Regions from separate parts of the Neobacillus pocheonensis genome, predicted to be linked through region 1. Evidence: predicted binding sites of a transcription regulator. Region 1 holds the regulator's gene; each other region holds the start of a gene.

Region 1 (7,397 bases):
TATACCGCTGGATTTGCTTGCGGGATACCTCATACACCTGTGTGACGACTTTATCTAAAAAATAGCGGTCATGGGAGACGATTAGGATGGCTCCATCATAACTCTGCAGGTATTGCTCGAGCCAGGAGAGAGTATCAATATCCAGGTGGTTCGTCGGCTCGTCCAGTATTAAGATATCAGGCTTGGTTAACAGCAGCTTTCCTAATGCGAGACGAGTTTTTTGTCCTCCGCTTAAACTGGAGATCATGACAGAAGAATCATGAAAATTTAGCCCATGCAGGACAGAGCGAATATCGGCCTCGTATTGATAGCCGCCCTGCTCTTTAAATTTTACTTGGAGACTGTCATATTCTTTTAATATTCTTTCGTATCGACTTTGGTCTTCGAAAATACTTGGATCCGCCATTTGTTTTTCAAGCCTGCGCAGCGATTGCTCCATCTGACGAAGTTCCTCAAAAACGGTCAGCATTTCTTCCAAAATAGACAATTTGGACTCTAACCCAGTATTTTGCGCTAGATAGCCGATGGTCACATCTTTTGGTTTGATGATTTCTCCGCCATCATGTGACAGATGGCCGGCAATAATCTTTAACAACGTTGATTTGCCGGCTCCATTGCGTCCAACTAGGGCAACGCGGTCTCTCGTTTGTAATTCTAGTTTTATATTCGATAAAATAAGGTCAGCACCATAATATTTTTGTAGTTGATTAACCTGCAATAAAATCATTAAAATTCACCTCTATTACTATAAATAGTTTACCGTATTCCTATAGGTCCGGCAATAAAGCGAGGCAGGTTATCAGGACTATTAATACTTTAATGCCAAAAAATTGTACGATTAGTTCAAAGTTTCACAGACATATAAAGAAAAATAGTGTATGATTTAAACGGAGGATTGTTTATATGGCAGAATTTACTCATTTTAATGAAGAAGGCAGAGCCAAGATGGTCGACGTTAGCGATAAGCCTGAAACGGCACGTACGGCGCTTGCTCATTCCAGTATTACGGTCAGCAAAGAAATTTTTGAAAAAATAACAAATAATGAAATGAAAAAAGGCGATGTCTTAGCGGTAGCTCAGGTGGCAGCCGTTATGGCGGCGAAAAAGACATGGGATCTCATTCCAATGTGTCACCCGATTCCATTAACGGGAGTAAATATCTCCTTCTCATGGGAACAGGACATTAACGATAACTATCAATTACATATTGCTGCTTATGTTAAAACAAAGGGAAATACAGGTGTTGAAATGGAAGCGCTAACAGCAGCATCCGCCTGTGCTTTAACTGTTTATGATATGTGTAAAGCGGTTGACAAAGGAATGGTCATCGGGCCAACCTATTTAGTAGAGAAAACTGGCGGTAAAAATGGCGACTTTAAGCGGACAGAACGAGTTAAATAAAACAATTGATGCGGGGGGTAGGAGATTATGAGCAATGAAACGATGAAAATACCACAGGCGACAGCCAAACGGCTGCCCCTTTATTATCGATTTTTAAAAAACCTGCATTCTTCGGGTAAACAAAGGGTTTCATCAGCAGAATTAAGTGAAGCGGTGAAGGTTGATTCGGCTACCATTCGGAGGGACTTCTCCTACTTCGGGGCTTTAGGGAAAAAGGGTTATGGATACAATGTGAATTATTTATTATCCTTCTTTAGGAAAACATTGGACCAAGATGAACTAACCAAGGTTGCCTTAATCGGGGTTGGTAATCTCGGTACGGCTTTTTTAAACTATAACTTTTTGAAAAATAATAATACCAAAATAGAATGTGCTTTTGATGTGGATCCTGCAAAAATGGGAACAATGATTCGCGAAGTACCGGTTTATCATATGGATGAATTGGAAAAGGTGTTAACGGACCACAGTATATCAGTGGCGATTTTAACGGTACCGGCACAGGTTGCTCAAATGATTACGGATCGACTGGTTAAAGCGAATGTAAAAGGGATTTTAAATTTCACCCCTGCCAGGTTAAATCTTCCGCCAGCAATTCGTGTTCATCACATCGACTTGGCTGTCGAGCTGCAATCACTTATTTACTTTTTAAAGCACTACCCAACGGATGAAATTGAAGAATAAAGAGATAGAGGGCTTTTCGCAAACCTGCGGAAGGCCCTTTTTTTATCGGACGAAACAAACGTATCTTTACAACGTAACAGTGTTATGTTACATTATTACACAGAAAGGGGTTTTCAAAATGAGCGAGGAGTTAATTTCCAAGAAGGAATTATTAGAGCTGGCGGGAATATCCTATGGACAGTTGTATAGATGGAAGCGAAAGGATCTCATCCCGGAGGAATGGTTTGTACGGAAATCCACGTTTACGGGGCAGGAAACATTCTTTCCAAAAGAAAAAATCCTAGAAAGAATCAACAAAATTCAAACAATGAAAGAAAACTTATCACTAGATGAACTTGCTGATATGTTTTCTCCTAGCCTAAGTGATTTACAACTTGAAAAAGACGAGTTAATAAAACGTAACATTGTTTCGGGTGCGGTAATGAATTTCTACTTAGAAAATGACCAAGACGGTCCAAAATTTAATTTTTCCAGAATGCTTGAAGTTTATGTTTTAGAAAAACTACTGCAGTCTGGAGAAATCAATTTGGATGAGGGGAAAATGCTGCTGCAAGTATTAAAGGATAACTCAGGGTTAATTAAGCAAAAAAGCTGCGAGCTTTTGATTACCAGAAAGCTAGGTGTGTCATCGTGTCTTTTATTGATTAATACCGAAGAGATCCATTTTGAGCGGGGTACAAAGGTCGTGGTACATGTTTCCTTGATGACCTGTATGGAAGAAATTAAATCGAAACTACTATAAAGGAGAATCGGGATGGAATTGAAAAATAGAGGGGACTTAGTCATTAATGGTTTGGGTTCGTCAAACGGCGGCCAATTTAATGTTGTTACATTAAATGGCAGAGGGACGATTAATAATGATTTAGAATGCCATGAGTTTGATTGTAACGGCTCAGGGGTGATCAATGGGAACCTAAGGGCTGCTGAGGCAAGGGTAAATGGAAATGCCAAGTTTAAGGGTACGGTCGAGACCGGTAAATTGAAGGTTGACGGGACGGCGAAATTTGAAAAAAACCTGCTTGTAAAAGATTTGAGGGTTTCAGGTAAAGTTTCTGTTGGCGGAAGTGTAAGGTCCGAGGATATCAAATTACGCGGATTTCTTACAGTCGGTGAGGATTGTGAGGCTGAGATTTTTAAAGGAGAATACCGGTTTACGATTGGCGGGCTTTTAAACGCTGATGAGGTAGATATTAAGATTTATGGGGAATGCAAAGCAAAAGAAATTGGTGGGCAAACCATTACGGTAAGGCAGCATAAAGGGTCGTTTATCGGCGCTTTATTCAAACCCATTTTCAAAGCGCAATTAGAAACGGATTTAATAGAAGGGGATAAAATCGACCTTGAAAATACGATTGCCAAAGTTGTGCGGGGCAATCAGGTTAGAATCGGTGCTAATTGTCAGATTGGCGTCGTAGAATACACAGAAGAATTCTCCCAGGATAAAAATGCTGTGGTGAATGATGTCAGAAAGTATTAGTGGGGGGGAAAGGGAAATGAAAAAAAACGGAAATCTTATTATAAATGGGTCGGGCAGTTATCCTGGCGGCCATTACGATAAAATTAGCATCAGAGGCGAAGGAACGATTGTCAATGAAGTGGAATGCTCTGTGTTCAATGTATATGGAACGAGTGAAGCGGTCGAAAATGTTAAAACAGGTTCAGTAAAAATTTTAGGGGAGGCCGAGGTCAAAGGCAGTATCGAGGCCGAAGAAATGCTTGTCATGGGAACGCTGGTGGTTGGCAGCCGGGCGCAGTTGAAAAAAATAAAGATTTTGGGGCTGCTGGAAGTAGGCGAAAGACTTGCAGGTGATCAGGCATCAATTAAAGGAAGCATCGCGGTAAATGGCGATGTGGAGTATGAGATGTTCGATTCAAGCGGCAGCTTTGAAATCAAGGGATTGTTGACGGCTGATACCATTAAGGTGGGACTGCGATACGGCCAAAGCTCCGCTGAGGAAATCGGCGGCGGAAAAATAACGGTGAAAAAGAAAAAAAGCTCGCTTCTTCCCTTCGGAAAAGACGCGGGGTCTCTGACAGCGAAGGTCATTGAAGGGGATGACATCTATCTGGAAAATACAACAGCCGATGTCGTTAGAGGTAATAAGGTAAAGATAGGTCCTGGCTGTCAAATTGGTTTGGTGGAATATCGCTTGGGCTTCGCTCAGGATTCTCAGGCAACAATTAAAACAAAGACACAGATATAAAGGAGAGATCGGATGGTAGCAAAAGAGAGTAAATTAGGATTGGTTGTCGCAGGGCTATTACTAGGGATCTTAATGGCCTCGATGGATAACACGATCGTCGTCACCGCGATGGGAACCATTGTCGGCGACCTCGGCGGGCTTGAGAGCTTTGTTTGGGTGGTATCCGCTTATATGGTGGCAGAAATGGCCGGGATGCCGATTTTTGGTAAATTATCAGATATGTACGGTAGGAAAAGGTTCTTTATTTTTGGATTGATTTTGTTTATGGCTGGCTCGGCCCTTTGCGGAACAGCCGAAACGATTACGCAATTAAGCATCTACCGCGCAATTCAAGGGGTGGGCGGCGGCGCGCTTGTACCGATTGCGTTTACCATTATGTTCGACTTATTCCCTCCTGAAAAACGCGGGAAAATGGGTGGTTTGTTCGGAGCTGTATTTGGGCTTTCGAGTATTTTTGGGCCATTGCTCGGGGCATATATTACCGACCATATCAGCTGGCATTGGATTTTCTATATTAATCTGCCGCTTGGCATTCTATCATTGATCTTTATTGTTATCTCTTACAAAGAATCACCTGTCCACCAAAAGCAATCGATTGACTGGTGGGGAGCGCTGACGCTAATTGGCGCGGTTGTTTGTTTAATGTTTGCACTGGAATTAGGCGGGCAGAAGTATGAGTGGGATTCCACGACAATCATCAGCCTATTCGCAGGATTTGCGATTCTATTGTTGATCTTTTTGTTTGTCGAGACGAAGGCAAAGGATCCAATCATCTCGTTTGCGATGTTTAAAAATCAATTGTTTGCAGGTAGTACACTGGTTGGTTTGTTTTACGGGGCAGCCTTTATGGCAGGTACCGTTTATATCCCGATTTTTGTTCAGGGAGTTTACGGCGGCAGTGCCACGAATTCAGGGCTGATTTTATTGCCGATGATGCTCGGATCCGTAGTGACTGCGCAGGTCGGCGGGTTCTTGACGACAAAAATGAGCTATCGAAACATCATGTTTATATCGGGTACTATCCTAATTGGCGGATTTATCTTACTAAGTACGATTACACCTGAAACAAGCAGAGCCATCTTAACTCTGTATATGATTGTTGTCGGTTTAGGAGTAGGTTTCTCTTTTTCCGTTTTAAGTATGGCAGCGATTCATCCGTTTGGTATGGAGCAAAGGGGATCCGCTACATCGACCAGTAACTTTATCCGCTCATTAGGGATGACCATAGGGATTACCATCTTTGGCACAATCCAAAGGAGTGAATTTACAGAAGGATTGAAAAAGGCTTTTTCCGGAATGGGGCCAATGCCAAAGGGCGGAGCTTTTGGGGATTCCCGAGCCTTATTATCAGAAGAAGCAAGAAAGAACATACCACCGCAAATTCTTGATAAAATCACCGATGCCCTCTCCAGTTCCATCGTCCACACTTTTACATGGGCACTGGTCCCGGCAGGCATCGCCTTCCTCTTCATCTTTACCCTTGGTAATGGACGTATGGTGTTTAATAAACAACAAGAGGTCTCAAAATAAAAAGGGTGTCAGGCACCATGTGGATTTTTCACATGGTACCTGACACCTTTAATCATTTTTCCACTTTGTTTTTGTATTTAAAATGGAAGGTGAACATTTTTAGGCCGGAACCGAAATCGAATGTTGCTAATAGAACCAGCAGGTAACTGAAGAAGCCCCAGCCGTTATTTTGAACGTCATCAATGGCAAAGTAGGTGAATAAGCCGCCTAAAAGAAAGTAAATCAATCCGGAAAACAAGGGTGAACGTCTCATAGAAAGCCTCCGATAAAGTTTTGAACCGCCTCTGCCTCCCGCATTAGTCTTTCTATATCATCTCTATAAACAGACTGAACGAGAACCACTAAGGTGTTCATAGTGACATGCGCAAAAATTGGCACGATGATGTGTTTTGTTTTGACATAAAGAAAAGCAAAGGTAAAACCCATAGCCGAATAAAGTAAAATGTGCTGGAATTCCATATGAGCAGCCGCAAAAATGACTGAGCTGATAATGGCGGAAATAATGAAATTAAATCGTTTATGAAGGGCACCAAAGATGATTTTTCGAAAAACGATTTCTTCTAAAATAGGACCCACAATGCTCGTTACAAAAATAGCTAATGGGAAGGATTCGATAATATCAACAATCTCCTTCGTATTTTCAGAGCCTGCTTCAATTCCGATTAGGTGCTCAATAATAGCCGCCACATACTGAGCAAATAAGGCCAAGAAAAAGCCGAGCACTGCCCACATGGCCGAATATCCGAAGGAACTCCCTCTTTGGTTGAGGCTTTTAGTTTTCATTTCATTTCGTAACATAAAAAGAATAATGATAAGGGCCAACGTAAAACTTGCCAAAAGCCATACGGGCACTGCTAACTCTTGCCTGCCGCCAAAATGCTTAAATCCGAACATGAATAACGGAACACCGATTAAACTGGAAAACTGCATAGCGATATATACAATTAAAATAATCCAATATTGCCTTTTCAAATAAAAAGTCCCCTTTATAACTATTTTTTAATAATAAAAAGAAATAAATTCGTATGGATTCCATCCTTCATTCTACCTTTAAAAATAGTCTCGTTCAATTTTGAATAAATTATCTAAAAAAATTTGAATAGAAATTGCTGTATTTCGCATACTGATTAAGGTTGAAAAAAAGATTTACCCTGCTATAAAAATTTTATGCTTCAGACTTGCAAAAGATTTTCAGATTCATTATTATAATAATTGTGTTAGCACTCATTCGAAGAGAGTGCTAATAAGTCAGAATTTCATATATTTTTGAGGAGGTTGTTTGATTTGTTAAGACCATTAGGTGATCGCATTGTCATTGAGCTTGTTGAATCAGAAGAAAAAACTGCAAGCGGTATCGTATTACCGGATTCAGCGAAGGAAAAGCCTCAGGAAGGTAAAGTTGTTGCTGTTGGTACAGGTCGTGTACTTGAAAGTGGCGAACGCGTAGCTCTTGAAGTTGCTGTTGGCGACCGCATTATCTTCTCAAAATACGCTGGTACTGAAGTGAAGTACGAAGGCGTTGAATATTTAATTTTACGTGAAAACGATATCCTAGCTGTATTAGCTTAATAGAACATTTTT
Region 2 (7,397 bases), on a different contig from region 1:
ACACCATCACATTGATTATAGAAATGCGCGAGTTCCTTTGCCTCAGCATAATACTGTTCCATTTTGCCAACCCGTTTATCGAAATAATAATCTGCGCTAAGGAAATACGGATAAAGGCTAATTAAATCCCCACCATGGCGCCTTTTCCATACTTTTGATTCCTCGATAAAGGATGTATCTCCTGCAAGAATTGCTCCGGCAATCCCGCCAATTCCTTTGTAAAAAGAAATATAAACACTATCAAATAGACTGCAAACCTCTGAAGCTGTCTTTTCATAATAAGGCAGAATTTCCAAAAGTCTTGCCCCGTCTAAATGTAATTTAATGCCTTTTTCCTTACAATAAGCGGAAATGGCTTCCAGTGTTGAATAGTCTGGGAGCTGTCCGCCTATCTCTCGCTGCGGTAATTCAAGCAGCAAACAGGCAACTTCCTCCTCCATACCCACAACATCTTCGAATTCTATCACTCTGTTTTTATCCGCCAGTAATACTGTTTCAATCTGATGAAGTTCTTTTAGTCCATTTTCCTCATGAATCTCTAAATGACTTAAAGGATGATAGGCTGCCCTTTTGATGCCTTTTTGATCACACCAAATACGTAGGGCAATTTGCTGGGCCATGGTACCGCTCGGAAAAAAAACCGCTGCTTCCTTCCCTAAAAAATTGGCCATTTTCTCATGGAATTCTACAATTATCTTTCCCTTGCCATACATTTCACTTTCCATTTGATCTTCCAGATCCATTAATGCTTTTTTCAGAACATGAAGGTTTCTTGGACCGTGACCAGGTACTTTATATTTTGTTTGCTTAAACGCCACAAGTAATTCATTCATTTTTCCGACTCCCTCCATTATGACTGATGGATTATGTAACTACTATACCATTATTATCTTAAATCTTTTAAATCGGCAATTATATAGGTAGATGAGCAAAATTCAAGCCATCCTGACAATGGATGGCTTGAAAAAATATTAATTGAATCCCAAAACCGGATGAGGCACATACGGTGCTTCCATGTAGGATATTTCTTCAGGAGTTAATTTTATCGAAAGTGCGGCCACCGCATCCTCCAGATGATGCATTTTCGTTGCTCCGATAATAGGTGCGGATACAGGTTCTTTCTGCAGTACCCAAGCAAGAGCTATTTGAGCTCGCGGCACTCCTCGTTTCTCGGCTACTTCCGCTACACGTTCAACGACTTTTCGGTCTGCCTCGTCTGTTGCAGCATAGAGCTTTTTGCCGAATTCATCTGTTTCCGATCGCGCCGTTTCTTCCGCCCAATCTCGAGTTAGCTTTCCTCTTGCAAGTGGACTCCACGGAATAACTCCTATCTTTTCCTCTTTGCATAGTGGAAGCATCTCTCGTTCCTCTTCCCTGTAGAGGAGGTTCAAGTGGTTTTGCATGGATATAAACCGGGTCCATCCATTTCGCTCAGCAATATGTAAGGCCTTAAGGAACTGCCATGCGAACATGGAGGATGCGCCAATGTATCTTGCCTTTCCAGACTTCACGACATCATGTAAGGCTTCCATCGTTTCTTCGATCGGAGTTTGATAGTCCCATCGATGGATTTGATAAAGGTCTACATAATCAGTTCCAAGCCTTTTCAGACTATTATCCATTTCTGCCATAATGGCTTTACGAGAAAGACCTGCTCCATTCGGACCTTCATGCATGCGGCCGTGGACCTTCGTCGCAATCACAATCTCATCTCGTATTGCATGCTCTTTCAAAATTCGACCAACAATTTCCTCACTCGTACCATCTGAATAAACATTGGCCGTATCAAAGAAATTAATGCCAGATTCAAGAGCTTTTTTTATCAGCGGAATGCTTTCATTCTCGTTTAAAACCCATGAATGAGCTCCGCGTTCAGGAACGCCAAAACTCATGCAGCCTAAGCAAAGTCGTGATACATCCATTCCAGTATTGCCAAGCTTCACATAATCCATTTCATTGAACCTGCTTTCTGTGTTTAGTCTTACAAGATTATAATATATTTTTCCATATTCATCCAACAAGAACAATTTATCCTAGTACTGAGGTCACTTTTTGCATTTCAATGATTTTTTTCAGGTAATCATATTCTTTTTGTTCAAGGATATCGATTTCGTTGTTAGTAGCATGCAAGATTTGGTCTCTGCACTTAGATATTCTTTGGATCATCGGATGAATGGTTAAACTGGAAAGATTTACAAAGTCATATAGGTCATTTAAGCATACCGGTAATTTATAGCCTTTATTGCTGCTGGCAATTAATAGACCACTATCTCGAAGCTTTGAAACAATATTGGATCTAAAGTTATGTGGATTCATTTTCAAGTCTCGAATAGCATTAAGATTTTCTAAAATTTCTTCCGTATACACGTATTCATCAGGATTTTCTTTCAAATTAAATAATAGAAACTTGAGAAAATCAATGCGGAGCCTTTCATCATCCTCTTCAGTTTTTTGATGTTTATCGATATACTTATAAGTTAGATTTACAGCTTGTCTAATAATGATCTCGTCGTGTTTGGAGCCATAGTTGTCTGAAGTGTAATCATGAAGAAAGTTTCTGTAGTCACGGGGTAATAAATTAATGGCAGCTATTTTGTTTTTGAAGATTTTTAAATAAGAACGGTACAGTCCAGAAAAATGGGTACGATCATACCCTTTTGAAAGGGCTGACGCGATTTGGTTTGCTAATTGAAGTATGATATCGGACTGACTGTTATTGAATCCAAAGGTGGAATAATTGAATAAGTCCGGAATACTGTTTGACCGGATGTAATTTTTAAATTCTCTCAAAAAAGGTTTCGTTTCTTGGTCGTCTGCAACTAAATCAAGCTGATCAAAAGTTCTATTTAAATCTTCATGAACCATTCTATTTAAATATTTAAAAAATGGTGTTTTATGCATAATACCGAAATCTTCTCTTATTTTTCTTTTATCAATTACATAGGCATATATACTGAATGGTAGATCTTTTAGGCTGTTTAATATTTCTAAAGTTTGATTATCATCATTCATAAAGGGTTTTAGCTTTTCCAATTCCGTTTCAAGTAACACTTTATTTGAACCTTTTACCAGAATGGCAACGATTAAAAAGTGGGTTGAAACATTCATGTGATCAAATGCAAAACTATAATCGCCCAATTCGTCCAAAAAAGCATATTGAATATCTTCCAAATTGCCCACCCCTCCAATAAAATTTTATCCTCTTTACAATTTCAACAAAATTTTATCTAAACCTCTAAAATGTTCCATTTTTCAGATAAAAAAAGGTTAACCAAATGGCTAACCTTCTATTTTTCCATCATTAATTTTAAAATGAGTTCATCTGTTTGGCGTGTACCTTCATTTCCAAGTTTGCAGAAACTTTCGATACTCTTTTCTACATCATCATGAATAAACCCGTCGGTCGATTGTATCTCTTGATGGTTTAGCGCTAACAGTGCCGATTGGACAGCAACATTTGAACAGGTCGAGACTTTCATCGCACAGCCTGCCTTGGCCCCGTCACAAATCATTCCTGATACGTTACCGATCGTATTTTGAATCGCTGCTTTAACTTGCTGAAGTCCCCCATTAAGTAAATACACAATCGCACCACTCGCACCCATTCCCGCAGCAGTTACACCACATAAGGCAGAAAGGCGGCCAAATTTTGATTTGATATGAATGGTAATTAAATGGCTAAGTGCAACCGCTCGAATCATTTTTTCTTCGGATACTTGCAGCTTTTCAGCAGCGGCAACAACGGGAAGTGTTACAGCAATTCCCTGATTTCCACTCCCGGTATTCGCCATCACTGGTAGGGTTGAACCTGCCATTCTGGCATCTGAGCCGGCGGCTGCTAATGACATGGCGGCAGTAGCAATATCGTCCGAAAGAATGCCTTTTTTTACATTTTCTTGTATTGTTTTACCCACTTTTAATCCATAGTCCCCGGAAAGTCCTTCTATGCCAATAAAACGATTCAAATCGATACTCTTTTTTACTAGAAATAGGTCGTTTACGTCCGTTGTTAACACCCAATCATAAATTTCATCAATAGTAAGTGCTTCTAATTCTTCATCATCCGTTTGGATGCCGATATTCTCACATCCTCCTAGGAACACGGCTTTCCCATCTACCTCGATTAAAGTAATATTACTATGATTATCAGAAATAACCACTTTTGCAGTTTGCTGATCTGTTTCTATTATAACTTCAATATAAAGTCTTTTGGGAGTATCGGCTTGGCCAGCAGATACAATTCCTTTTTCTATGAGTAATAATGCTGACTGTTCATCATCCAATGTAAGACCTTCTAAAATTTCTAACTTTTTATTTGCATCACCCGCCACTGCTCCCAATGCTGCTGCAAACTCAAGACCTTTTGCCGTCATCCCTGGAATCCCAACGGATTTTGCATTTTTAATGATATTTCCACTCGCTTTTACCATTATTGCTTGAATTTGACCGTTCGCATAGCTTCTAGCGGTTGCCGCAGCTAAAGCAATTGCTACCGGTTCCGTACACCCAAGGGCGATTACTAACTCTTTCTTTAAAACAGCTAATATTTTGTGCTTCCCCACTTGTCATGTCCCCCCCAGATGAAAGACCTTTTTCTTTCATTTTATCATAATAGGACTTTGGTTTTTTGTTCATTTTCTTCCAATTAGAAACATAAAAAATAGTCCTCATGTGGACGTCATGAGGACATAAATTGGCAAGAATATAGAGAACTGAATTTTATTTATGATGCCTTAACCGTGATTCCGATACCATGATCAAACTACCGCGTTTGATTTTGATGCCCTTTAGCCGCTCCCTTAAGGATGACACCATTACCGAGCTGCCAAGCCAGAAAAGAAGGCCCACAATCATGCTTAACGTCCAATTATGACTAAGTTTTAAAAACAGTAAAACCGTGGTTGCACAAATTACTCCGCCAATCATTCCATAAACGGATCCATTTGCAATTTTTGCCGCATTTTTGGTTCCAGAAGAAATTCCTGCCATTAATACGGCAGTAATCATTACAGCTGGAAATGCTGCAAAGATTCCTCCGAGGATTTCCCAAGGCGAAATCACTATAATCAAATAGCTAGCCATGACGGCTGTGCCGCCTAATAGGAAACGTAAAAGTAAATCTTTATTCATGTGTAACACCCTTTCTTAATGTGAAGCCGTGATGACAACAACCACTACTGACATAACCAACCAACATCCTAGTGCTTGAATCAGTCCCATTTTCCACCCGTGTTTTTTTAACAGGTACCCGGCAAGGATAGCCACAAATATATTGATTCCCATCCCGACAATGGCACCTTTGGATAGCATGATCGATTGGGAAACTAATTCTTCACCTTTTAAATCTATACCTGCAGTTAATAAGGCCGCTAAAAAGACCGCAGGGAATGCAGCGAATATTCCTCCTGCCTTTTCACCTAATCTTCTCGCGACAATTGTGGAAGCTACTACTGCGAGCCCCCCTAAAAGAAATCTAATTAACAACGCACTAATAGAAAGTCCAGCCATTGCTGATCACCTCTGCTCATCATTCTGGGCTGTCTGCTCAGTCAAATGAGATATTTGTATTTGTGAATCTCTTCACAATTTATTATCATATGTTCATTTTACTCCTTTATTTCTCCTTCAGAAGTGAACAATTCTTTAACATTTTTAAAGCGCTATCAAAAAAAAAAATTAAAAAGGCCTTTGCCTCAATTAGTTTAAAGACAAAGACCTTTCCTATTTTAGAATACAATCGTTTTATTTTGATGAACAATAATCCGGTCCTCTATATGCCACTTTACAGCCCGTGCCAAAACACTACGTTCGATGGAGCGGCCAATTTTCTTAAGAGTGTCGACGTTGGCACGGTGGTCGACTCGAGCAATATCCTGTTCAATAATTGGACCTTCATCCAAATCATTGGTCACATAATGAGAAGTGGCTCCGATTAATTTAACTCCACGGTCGTATGCCCGTTCATACGGTCTTGCTCCAATAAAGGCAGGCAAGAAAGAATGATGGATATTAATAATTTTATTGGGATTCGCTGCCACAAATCTCGAGGTTAAAATTTGCATATAGCGCGCTAAAACAATGACATCTACTTCATAATCCTGGAGCAACTGCAGCTGTTTTTCTTCCACCTGCTCACGAATTTCTTTGTTCGCTGGAATATAATAAAATGGAATATTAAGGCCTTCTACCACATCTCTTGCCTCTTCATGGTTCCCAATTACTAAAGCAATTTCTGTCATTAGATCGCCACTTTGCCATTCCCATAATAGCTCCTGTAAACAGTGTAGTTCTTTTGATACAAAAATAGCTGCTTTTTTCACTTTATAAACAGGAGTTAAGCTCCATTCCATGGAAAACTTGGCAGCAATTTCTGTAAACTTTTGTTTCATTTCAGCCGCTTTTTCTTTTAATAATGGGCATTCAAACTCTATACGGATGAAAAAAACCCCACCCTCAGGATTGGTTGAATACTGACTGGACTCAATGATATTAGCATTATAATAAAATAAAAAATTCGAGATCGCAGAAACAATCCCCGGTTGATCAGGGCAGCTGACTAAAAGTCGTCCGCGATTTTGATTCTGCTGTTTAAACTGTGTAATTTGATCTTTAAAATATGCGTTCATAATATTTACCTTTCTAGTAATTAATGAAACATATTATACATTAGGGATCCTTTCTTGTTAAGAATTTTCTAAATTAATTACACGGTTTACATAATATAATTATGTTAGATTGTAATTTACAAAGTATACTCACGACATAACAGATTTTTTACTTGAAAATAGTTTTTTTGATTCAATTGTTGGATCAACTGTTTGATAATTGCCAACCACCATTAATTGCTCCTCCGGTGACTTAGAGACGATAATAACACCATTTTTAATAAAGCTATTGCTCCCAATTACAGCATTTTCAATCCAGACGTTTTCCTCCACTATTGTTCCTGGTAATATGACGGAGTTTTTTATGGAGGCGCCTTTTGCTACTTTTACCCCGCTAAATAGGACAGACTTCTCAATTGTTCCTTCGAGTTCACAGCCTTCGCTTAAAATACTATGATATACCTTTGCACTCTTTGCTAAATATAAAGGTGGGGCATTTTTTTCGACCGTATAGATTTTCCAATCAGGATTTTGCAAGAAAATGTTATTTTCTTTATTTAAAAGATCAAGGTTAGCTTGCCAATAGCTATACACCGTTCCTACGTCCTTCCAATAGTTATGGAAATGGTATACAAATAACTGCAATCCATCTGAAAGCATAGAAGGAATAATATCTTTGGCAAAATCTCTATGGGAACATTCTTTTTGCTCATCCTGTATCAAATACTCTTTTAAAATCCGCCAATTAAAAATATAAATACCCATCGACGCTAAATTCGATGAAGGTTGCAG
Region 3 (7,397 bases), on a different contig from region 1:
AATCTTGAAGCTCCGCCATGGATTCTCTTGAGAAACTTCTGCTCCTCTAATTGTGATAGATCCCTGCGTATGGTTGATTCCGAGGTATTTGTTAACTCCATAATTTCCTGGATTTTAACGACATTCTTTTCTTTTAATAACTGAAGAATAATGCGATGACGTTCTGGTGTTAACAAGTAATCACCACCTAAATTTCATTTCCTGTTATTATCATACTGAAACCGATTGCAAAAATCAATTATTTTCTTTCAAAAACATTCAACGCGTGAATGTTTTTGAAAGTTTTTTGACTATTTGTCATAATTACCAATAAAAAAAGCACCATCGATGGGTGCTTTTATTTATTATTCACCTAAAAAGGACTTAACCATTCAGGGTCTCGGTTTATGCAAATATGACATTTTTCCCTATCTGGTTGAAAGGTGCTGAAGGTTTTCCCACAAACACAACATTCTTTTTGCTGAAAAGTTATATTGGTTTGATTTTTTACCTTTATTTCGGGCTTAATTTGAATTGCCTGCTCAGGACAAATATCACGACATGAATGACAATTTACACATTTTTCATGGTCAATTTGCAAAAATGAGTCAACTTGAGAAAATACAGCCTCTGAACAAAAGGAGATGCAAGCCTTACAAAGACTACATTTCTGATTATCTATATCTACAGTATAAAACTGATAATCATGATAATAGTTTGCTATCTTCCACTCGCCAGCCTCCATTCTCCAGGAAGTTGGTGTCATGCTTTTTGTTAGCTGTTTCCCCTCTCTTTGGACTGAGGTAAAAAAAGCTCTCCTCGTCAGTTTATCCTCATTACTCTTTTGAACAACATTGATTGGACTCAAACCCATGCATTCTAGAATCTCGTTCGTTTTATTTAAAATCGTTTCCCATTGTTGATTAAGTGTGGATTGACCAATTTGAATGGTCTTTATGCCTCTTTTGTTATAAATTAATAATTCTTTCACAGTAGGAGTGATCACATCTTTATAGATAAGTGAACTCTGTTCAAACTCTCTTCCGGTCGTTGCCCCTGTAATTGCAGATAATGGACATGCAATGATACATTCTCCACAAGAATTACATCGCACGGAATCAATTTCAATGGATTGTTCAATGCTAGTAATAGATGAATATTTACATGTTTCCAAACAAATTGAGCAGGTGGACCGGAGATTGGAAATTTTTGAACAATTATTTGTTACTTTTACATCTATGTGCATGCTTTCTAGCCAATCAATAATCAAAGACACTCAATCACCTTCTTTACGAACTAGGCAATTTTGCATCTTTATGGGGGGTAATCACAATGTTTGGATTAGTGATTGTGTCTCTTGGCATCCCTTTTATCTGACTGATATTCCCGTATTTTTTTCTTAATTCTTTGACCGGCCCAAATTCAATCGCACGCATTGGACAGGTGGCTACACAGACAGGATCCTCACCCTTTTCTTGTAGGTCAAGGCAAAAATTACACTTATCTGATTTAAACACCTTTTTATTATATTGTGGGGCCCCATACGGACATGCCTTTACACAAAGCTGTGCACCTTGACAAACTTCCTGATCAATCGTAACAACGCCATTTTCTTTGCTCTTTGTTATCGCTCCAGTAGGACAACTAGGTATACATTTCGGATGAGTACAATGATTGCACGCGATGGAAAAGTAAAAAGACTTTAGGTTTTGAACGAAACCTCCTGTCGGCTGCTTAATAAACGTTCCTTCCTCATAGGTGTAAACTCTGCGAAAATTTATTCCTATATCAGTATTATTTTTATCTTTGCACGATATACTACACGCCTTACAGCCGGTACAAAGACTTTGATTTATATAAAACCCTAATTGCGCCAACTTCCTCACTCCTTACGCTTTTTTCACTTCAACAAGGTTTGTTTGCTGTGGATTTGCTTTAGCTAGTGGTGTTGGCTTCTGTGTTGTCAGCACATTAAGTGAACCCCTTTGATCCAGCCCGTTTTTATCTGGGGTATACCAGGCACCTTGCGGTATTCCGGTGACACCTGGAGTAATGCGCGGTGTCACTTTTACATCAATAAAGAGCGAGCCACGATCATTAAAGACCTGTACGCGATCCCCATTTTTTATGCCTCTTTTTTCAGCATCCGTAGGATTCATCCACATTTCTTGCTTCGCTGCTTCCTCCAGCCATTCCTGGTTATCATAAGTAGAATGGCATCTGCGCTTATAATGCCAACCAATAAGCTGCAAAGGATATTTCTCTATTAAAGGATCTTCAGGCCCTTCCCAAGAAGATATATATTTTGCAATTGCTGGAATTTCATCATGTTGATTCATATCCCACAATGCTTTTGAGAATAATTCGATTTTTCCTGAAGGGGTTTCAAATGGTTTATTCTCGTCAATTTGTTCTTTAAATCCAATAAGTGGATTATCATATTTAAAATGATAGACACCCTGTTTACGGAATTCCTCAAAGGTTGGAAAATTTGGGTTTAGTTCTTTGCGTGTTCTATCCACACTTTCCTTTACCAGGTCTAATGTTGTTCGCCCATTGGTAAATTGTTCTTTTAATCCCAATTTGCCTGCCACTTCAGCAAATACATCATATTCATCGCGGCATTCATACAATGGTTCAATTGTTTTTTCACCAAAAACTACATAATCACCAAAGCACCATGGCATTCCTATGTCATAACGTTCAAAAAAGGTGGTACCAGGCAGTAAAATATCCGCATACCGAGCACTTGGGGTCATAAAGAGGTCACTGACTACAATAAATTCCACTTTGCTTTCGTCCTCAAGAAGTTTACGGGTTTTATTAATATCCGAATGCTGATTTATGAGCATATTTCCAGCCATATTAAATATAAGTTTAATATTTGTTTTCAGCTGGTCTGTACCCTCAAGACCATCAGCCGCTGTCAATTCTATTCCTTTTTCCACTGCCTTCGTCCAAAGGAAACATGGAATAGAGGCTTTAACGGGATTTTCGTATGAGAAGGGGTAGACAATGTCTGAACGGCTCCAATATCCTGTTCCTCCTGCCCAGCCGCCTAGTTTCCCTACATTTCCTGTAAGACAGGCCAGTTGGGCTCCCCCGCGCATAAATTGTTCTCCATATGCTTGCCGCTGTGCGGCCCAGCCTTGAATTAGAGCAGCAGGCTTTGCTTTTGCATAATCCCTAGCGATTTCACGAATTTTGCTTGCAGGCACTCGGCAAATTTTTTCAGCCCATTCCGGAGTTTTTGCTACACCATCTTTTTCCCCTAGCAAATAGCTTTTCAGCGATTCCTTTTTTGAGACTCCTTCCGGCATATGAGCACCGTCAAACCCTATACAATATTTATCTAAAAATGCCTGGTCTTGCAGATTTTCTGTGATTATGACATAGCCCATTGCATCCATCATAGCGTTATCGGTAGTAGGCAAAATCGGAATCCATTCGTCAGCAAAGGCAATTGCTGTATCTGTATAGCGCGGGTCGATAACCACGATTTTTGCTCCATTTTTCTTAGCCTGCATTAAATATTCACGATAAGGTGTAGAAAAAATCATTTCAGATGGGTTCTGCCCCCATAGAATGATATATTTCGAATGTAATAGGGAATCAAAGCTACTTCCTGAATTGTTCGTGCCATATGTATAAGGGGTCGCAATATTGCCTGCTCCAGAACTATAATCATTCCGGTAATTTAGGAAGCCACCTGTGAGTGAAAGCAGCTTCCTGGCCGCATTCTTGCCGCCATGTAAGCCCCAGCTTTGTCCGGATGCATAGTTGACATACCTTGATTCCGGTCCATATTGATCACCAATTCGCTTTACTTCCTTTGCAATAGTCTCAATAGCCTCATCCCAGGTAATTCGTTCAAATTTTCCTTCTCCACGTTTTCCAACCCTCTTCATTGGATACTTTAAGCGATCAGGATGATAAAGCAGGCTTCGATAATTTCTTCCTCTGACACATGCACGAAGCGGTGGGGTAGAAAGGTCACCTCCCTGTTGTGTATCGGTACTGACACGAACGACGACACCATCCTTAACATGCGCTTTAATCACACATCGGCCTCCACAGTTATTAATGCTGCAAGTGGAAATGATTTTTTCTGCCTCTTTAGCTTTTACTACTTTTGTCTCTTCTTGTTTGCTAACCAGCATTTTTGTACCTATCCCACCTGCAATCACGGGTACTCCAATCGCACTGGACCATTTCAAGAAAGTCCTCCTCTTCATTTTATCGTTTAACAAATTCTTCAATGGGTTCGTTTCAAACATGTGCAACTACCTCCTTCAGCTCTGAAATTGTTTGTAAATCGAAATGTAAAAAGTCTTCTAGCAACAATGCTGCCCCAAGATATAATTGGCTCGTGGTATTTTGTATTACGCGTTCACAAAAATATGGAATCCAGACTGTTAGATGTTCTGATAAAAACCTAACCTGAGTTATGAGTAGTTCTGCTATTATTGCAGTTTCGGTTTCTTGCAAACATAAATCTAAAAGAAATATCATAAATTCCAATTCGAGTAAGAGATGATCGTCCGGCTCATTGTTTTCCTTGATCGATTTGAGACCAAATTGATGAAATTGTTCCCTGACTTGATCATTCCATTCCTCAAAAAGTAATTGTTCTTTACTCCTGTAAAAGGATTCCCAAGGTGGTGCTACTAATGGGCCAGGTCCAATGAATAGACGTTGAAATTCCTCTTGCACCTTGTTATATTGGCTGCAAGACAAATGTTCAAAAAAGGCAGCAAGAATTTTTCCACCTTCATGTATTTCTTTTATTTCTTGAAGATTGCCGTTTGATTGAATTTGCTCAAATACTTCCATATTGGGTTCCGAAAATAGCAAATAAATCATTTGATAAAAATTTTTCCTCAATAATAAAAAAGGCAATAATTGGATTTGCAATGATTCTGTTTTTGTCATGCATAAACACTCCTATTTTGTGAAGTATTTCACAAATAATCTTAAACTTTTTCACCTACTTTTACTTTCTAACATGATTACAATTCCATATTACCGCATTCTACCAAATTAGGAATCAACTTTGTGCAACGTTTCACATTATATTCAAAATCAATCTTATTTCTCGGCTTTTCTTTAAAAATGTGTATAATAGTAAGGACTAATAAATAGTAAAGGATGATCCCCTTGAACATAACTGGCCATACAGTTGAAAAACTAGAAGACCCTTTTGGCTTATTATCAGGAGAGCGCTATGAATATTTCCTGGATTTAAATGTAGATGAAGAGGATGAACTCTTTTCTGATAAGGGGGTTGGCTTAAAGGTCATTTTCGTAGTCGATGAAAACGATGCAAAGCTTTCCACCTATCATTTTTACGAAAAAGGAAGCGAAAAGGTCCTTGACTTTGCCCTTGAAGAAGATGAAGAAGAACTAGTTCTTACATATTGTAAAGAAAACATTTTGGAATAACAAAAGCAGGGTGCATTCATTCACCCTGCTTTTCGTTTGACTACATAAAATTCTTACTATGATTATGAATAACTTGAAGTTCTTTTGTTGTTTGTGTCATTTCACTTTTACAAATTGGACATCGGGGCACATCACTGCTTTTAAAATTGTCGCGAATCCAGCATTTACACTCACCTGAACTACAAACCCAAATCTTTGTTTCCTCTAATTTGATTTCTTCGTCATTTCTCCTACCAAATGCCACAACATATCACCCCTTGTACTTTGTACGTTTTTAAAGTGAATATATATTTAAAAAGGTGATGCCAAAATTAAAGCATCACCTTTTTATTTAACAAAATTAAGCTTTTTGAACGTTAGCAGCTTGTGGTCCACGAGCGCCTTCAACGATTTCAAAAGAAACTGCTTGGCCTTCTTCTAATGTTTTGAAGCCTTCTGTTTGAATAGCTGAGAAGTGAACGAATACGTCTTGACCGCCTTCAGCTTCGATGAATCCAAAACCTTTTTCTGCATTGAACCATTTAACTTTACCGTTTTTCATGGATATTACCTCCAACATTTTGTTCACTTTAAGTCAATTTTACATTTAAACAAAAAAAGTCATAATTGCACTCTTGGGTAATAGACATCACCCACAGCTTTCGTGCAGTTACGACTACTTAATCCAATAAATATTTAACGAACATTAAAGCGTAACTTAATATTATCCCCAAATCTGTCATTTGTCAATCAAAATAATCTTTAGCTGCCCTTTCCACGCATAAAAATTTCCATAAAATTTACAGTGAACTTTTGATAATCAGCTTCTACACCAATGTAATCAAGTGATTCTGGTGGTTCTTTATCCGGTTTCGGTCGAAAATCAGCGATACTTTTTCCCTTTGCCTCTCCGAATTCTTCCACTCTGACTCTTCTCGGAATATATTTAACTAAATCTGGTTCGGATAAAGCCATTAACGGTACTACATCATGAAGCGGAGCACCTTTTATTCCAGGCACATTTTTTTGATAAGCTTTAAAATAATAATCAAATGCCGGAACTAACAACGGTTTAAAAGGTGTTGGACTGTTTTCACCGAGAAAACGAATAACATCGGGGGTAATGAGGGCATTATTTGTAATATTTAATGGATGTAAATAGATATTATGGGCTTTCTCCATGACCATATTGGCTGCAATCGGATCGACATAAAAATTTGCTTCCGCCTCAGCCGAAATATTCCCAGGGACTAAAAAAGCTCCTCCCATAATATAAAAAGCAGAAACGTCTTTTAACGCATTATTTCCATATAAAATAAACATTAAGGCTAATTCTGTCAGTCTTCCAACCGACACGATGACAATATTATTTTTATACTGAGAGACAATTTCTAAAATTTTATTAATATCATAAACCTTTGCATCCTTAATGGTATCAGGCGGTCTAATCGGTCCTAAGCCTTCTTTCCCATGAATCTCTGGATAATATTGTACAAGTTCACCGGATAAAGGCCCTGCTGTTCCAGCAATAATGGGGATATCCACCCTACCCCCTAAATTTAATAAATAGGCTGTATTTTTAATCGATTTCTCTTTTGGAGTATTTCCATAACCACTGACAATTCCTACTAAGTTTATTTTTGGATTAAGTAAGGCGTACATGATGGCAAAAGAATCATCGATACCTGGATCGGCAACCATGAGCACATTATATGCCATTACCACTCCTCCGTTTAAAGTGTTTTTACTATTACTTATTAAAACTATGCAATGAATACGTATGTAAGAACAGACTGAAAAAAGCTGACCCGAAAAATTCGAATCAGCTTTGGCTGGGTTAAACTTGATAATTGATGTCCGCTTCAAGCACGTGCGGTTCGCGGGCGTTCAAACTTTTTATGCTTGCTTCTTTACTTTTACGGTTGTTTTTTTCTTTGGAGCAGCCGCCGTTTTAGTCGGCTTTGTTCGATCGATAGAGGCCTGTAAAGCAGCCATTA

What was found. The regulator Rex, encoded in region 1, represses fermentation and respiration genes when NADH is low (regulators of the CRP and FNR family bind a similar motif). The targets are predictions, from matches to a motif close to TTGTGAAATATTTCACAA.
Region 2: a site for Rex is predicted at 5,569-5,586, ahead of ABES02_RS04760 (DUF3147 family protein). Genes of this name have one in related genera too.
Region 3: a site for Rex is predicted at 4,929-4,946, ahead of ABES02_RS21750 (TorD/DmsD family molecular chaperone). Genes of this name have one in related genera too.

What each region holds. Positions count from the first base shown of each region.
Region 1 is NZ_JBCNAD010000013.1:54,279-61,675, forward strand. It holds gene ABES02_RS07395 (ABC-F family ATP-binding cassette domain-containing protein) at 1-727, opposite strand, end outside; gene moaC (cyclic pyranopterin monophosphate synthase MoaC) at 904-1,401, shown strand; gene ABES02_RS07405 (redox-sensing transcriptional repressor Rex) at 1,429-2,082, shown strand; gene ABES02_RS07410 (YhbD family protein) at 2,201-2,824, shown strand; gene ABES02_RS07415 (polymer-forming cytoskeletal protein) at 2,837-3,559, shown strand; gene ABES02_RS07420 (cytoplasmic protein) at 3,576-4,286, shown strand; gene ABES02_RS07425 (MDR family MFS transporter) at 4,299-5,816, shown strand; gene ABES02_RS07430 (YdiK family protein) at 5,869-6,069, opposite strand; gene ABES02_RS07435 (CPBP family intramembrane glutamic endopeptidase) at 6,066-6,788, opposite strand; gene groES (co-chaperone GroES) at 7,101-7,385, shown strand.
Region 2 is NZ_JBCNAD010000008.1:53,719-61,115, reverse strand. It holds gene ABES02_RS04785 (threonine aldolase family protein) at 1-833, opposite strand, end outside; gene ABES02_RS04780 (aldo/keto reductase) at 972-1,952, opposite strand; gene ABES02_RS04775 (hypothetical protein) at 2,029-3,171, opposite strand; gene ABES02_RS04770 (serine dehydratase subunit alpha family protein) at 3,288-4,562, opposite strand; gene ABES02_RS04765 (DUF3147 family protein) at 4,720-5,130, opposite strand; gene ABES02_RS04760 (DUF3147 family protein) at 5,146-5,508, opposite strand; gene purU (formyltetrahydrofolate deformylase) at 5,727-6,626, opposite strand; gene ABES02_RS04750 (glucose-1-phosphate adenylyltransferase) at 6,756-7,397, opposite strand, start outside.
Region 3 is NZ_JBCNAD010000041.1:34,338-41,734, forward strand. It holds gene ABES02_RS21730 (DeoR/GlpR family DNA-binding transcription regulator) at 1-176, opposite strand, end outside; gene ABES02_RS21735 (4Fe-4S binding protein) at 353-1,249, opposite strand; gene ABES02_RS21740 (DMSO/selenate family reductase complex B subunit) at 1,269-1,856, opposite strand; gene ABES02_RS21745 (DMSO/selenate family reductase complex A subunit) at 1,869-4,256, opposite strand; gene ABES02_RS21750 (TorD/DmsD family molecular chaperone) at 4,249-4,911, opposite strand; gene ABES02_RS21755 (DUF6509 family protein) at 5,128-5,421, shown strand; gene ABES02_RS21760 (cold-shock protein) at 5,462-5,665, opposite strand; gene ABES02_RS21765 (cold-shock protein) at 5,762-5,962, opposite strand; gene ABES02_RS21770 (nucleoside hydrolase) at 6,163-7,119, opposite strand; gene ABES02_RS21775 (Ku protein) at 7,297-7,397, opposite strand, start outside.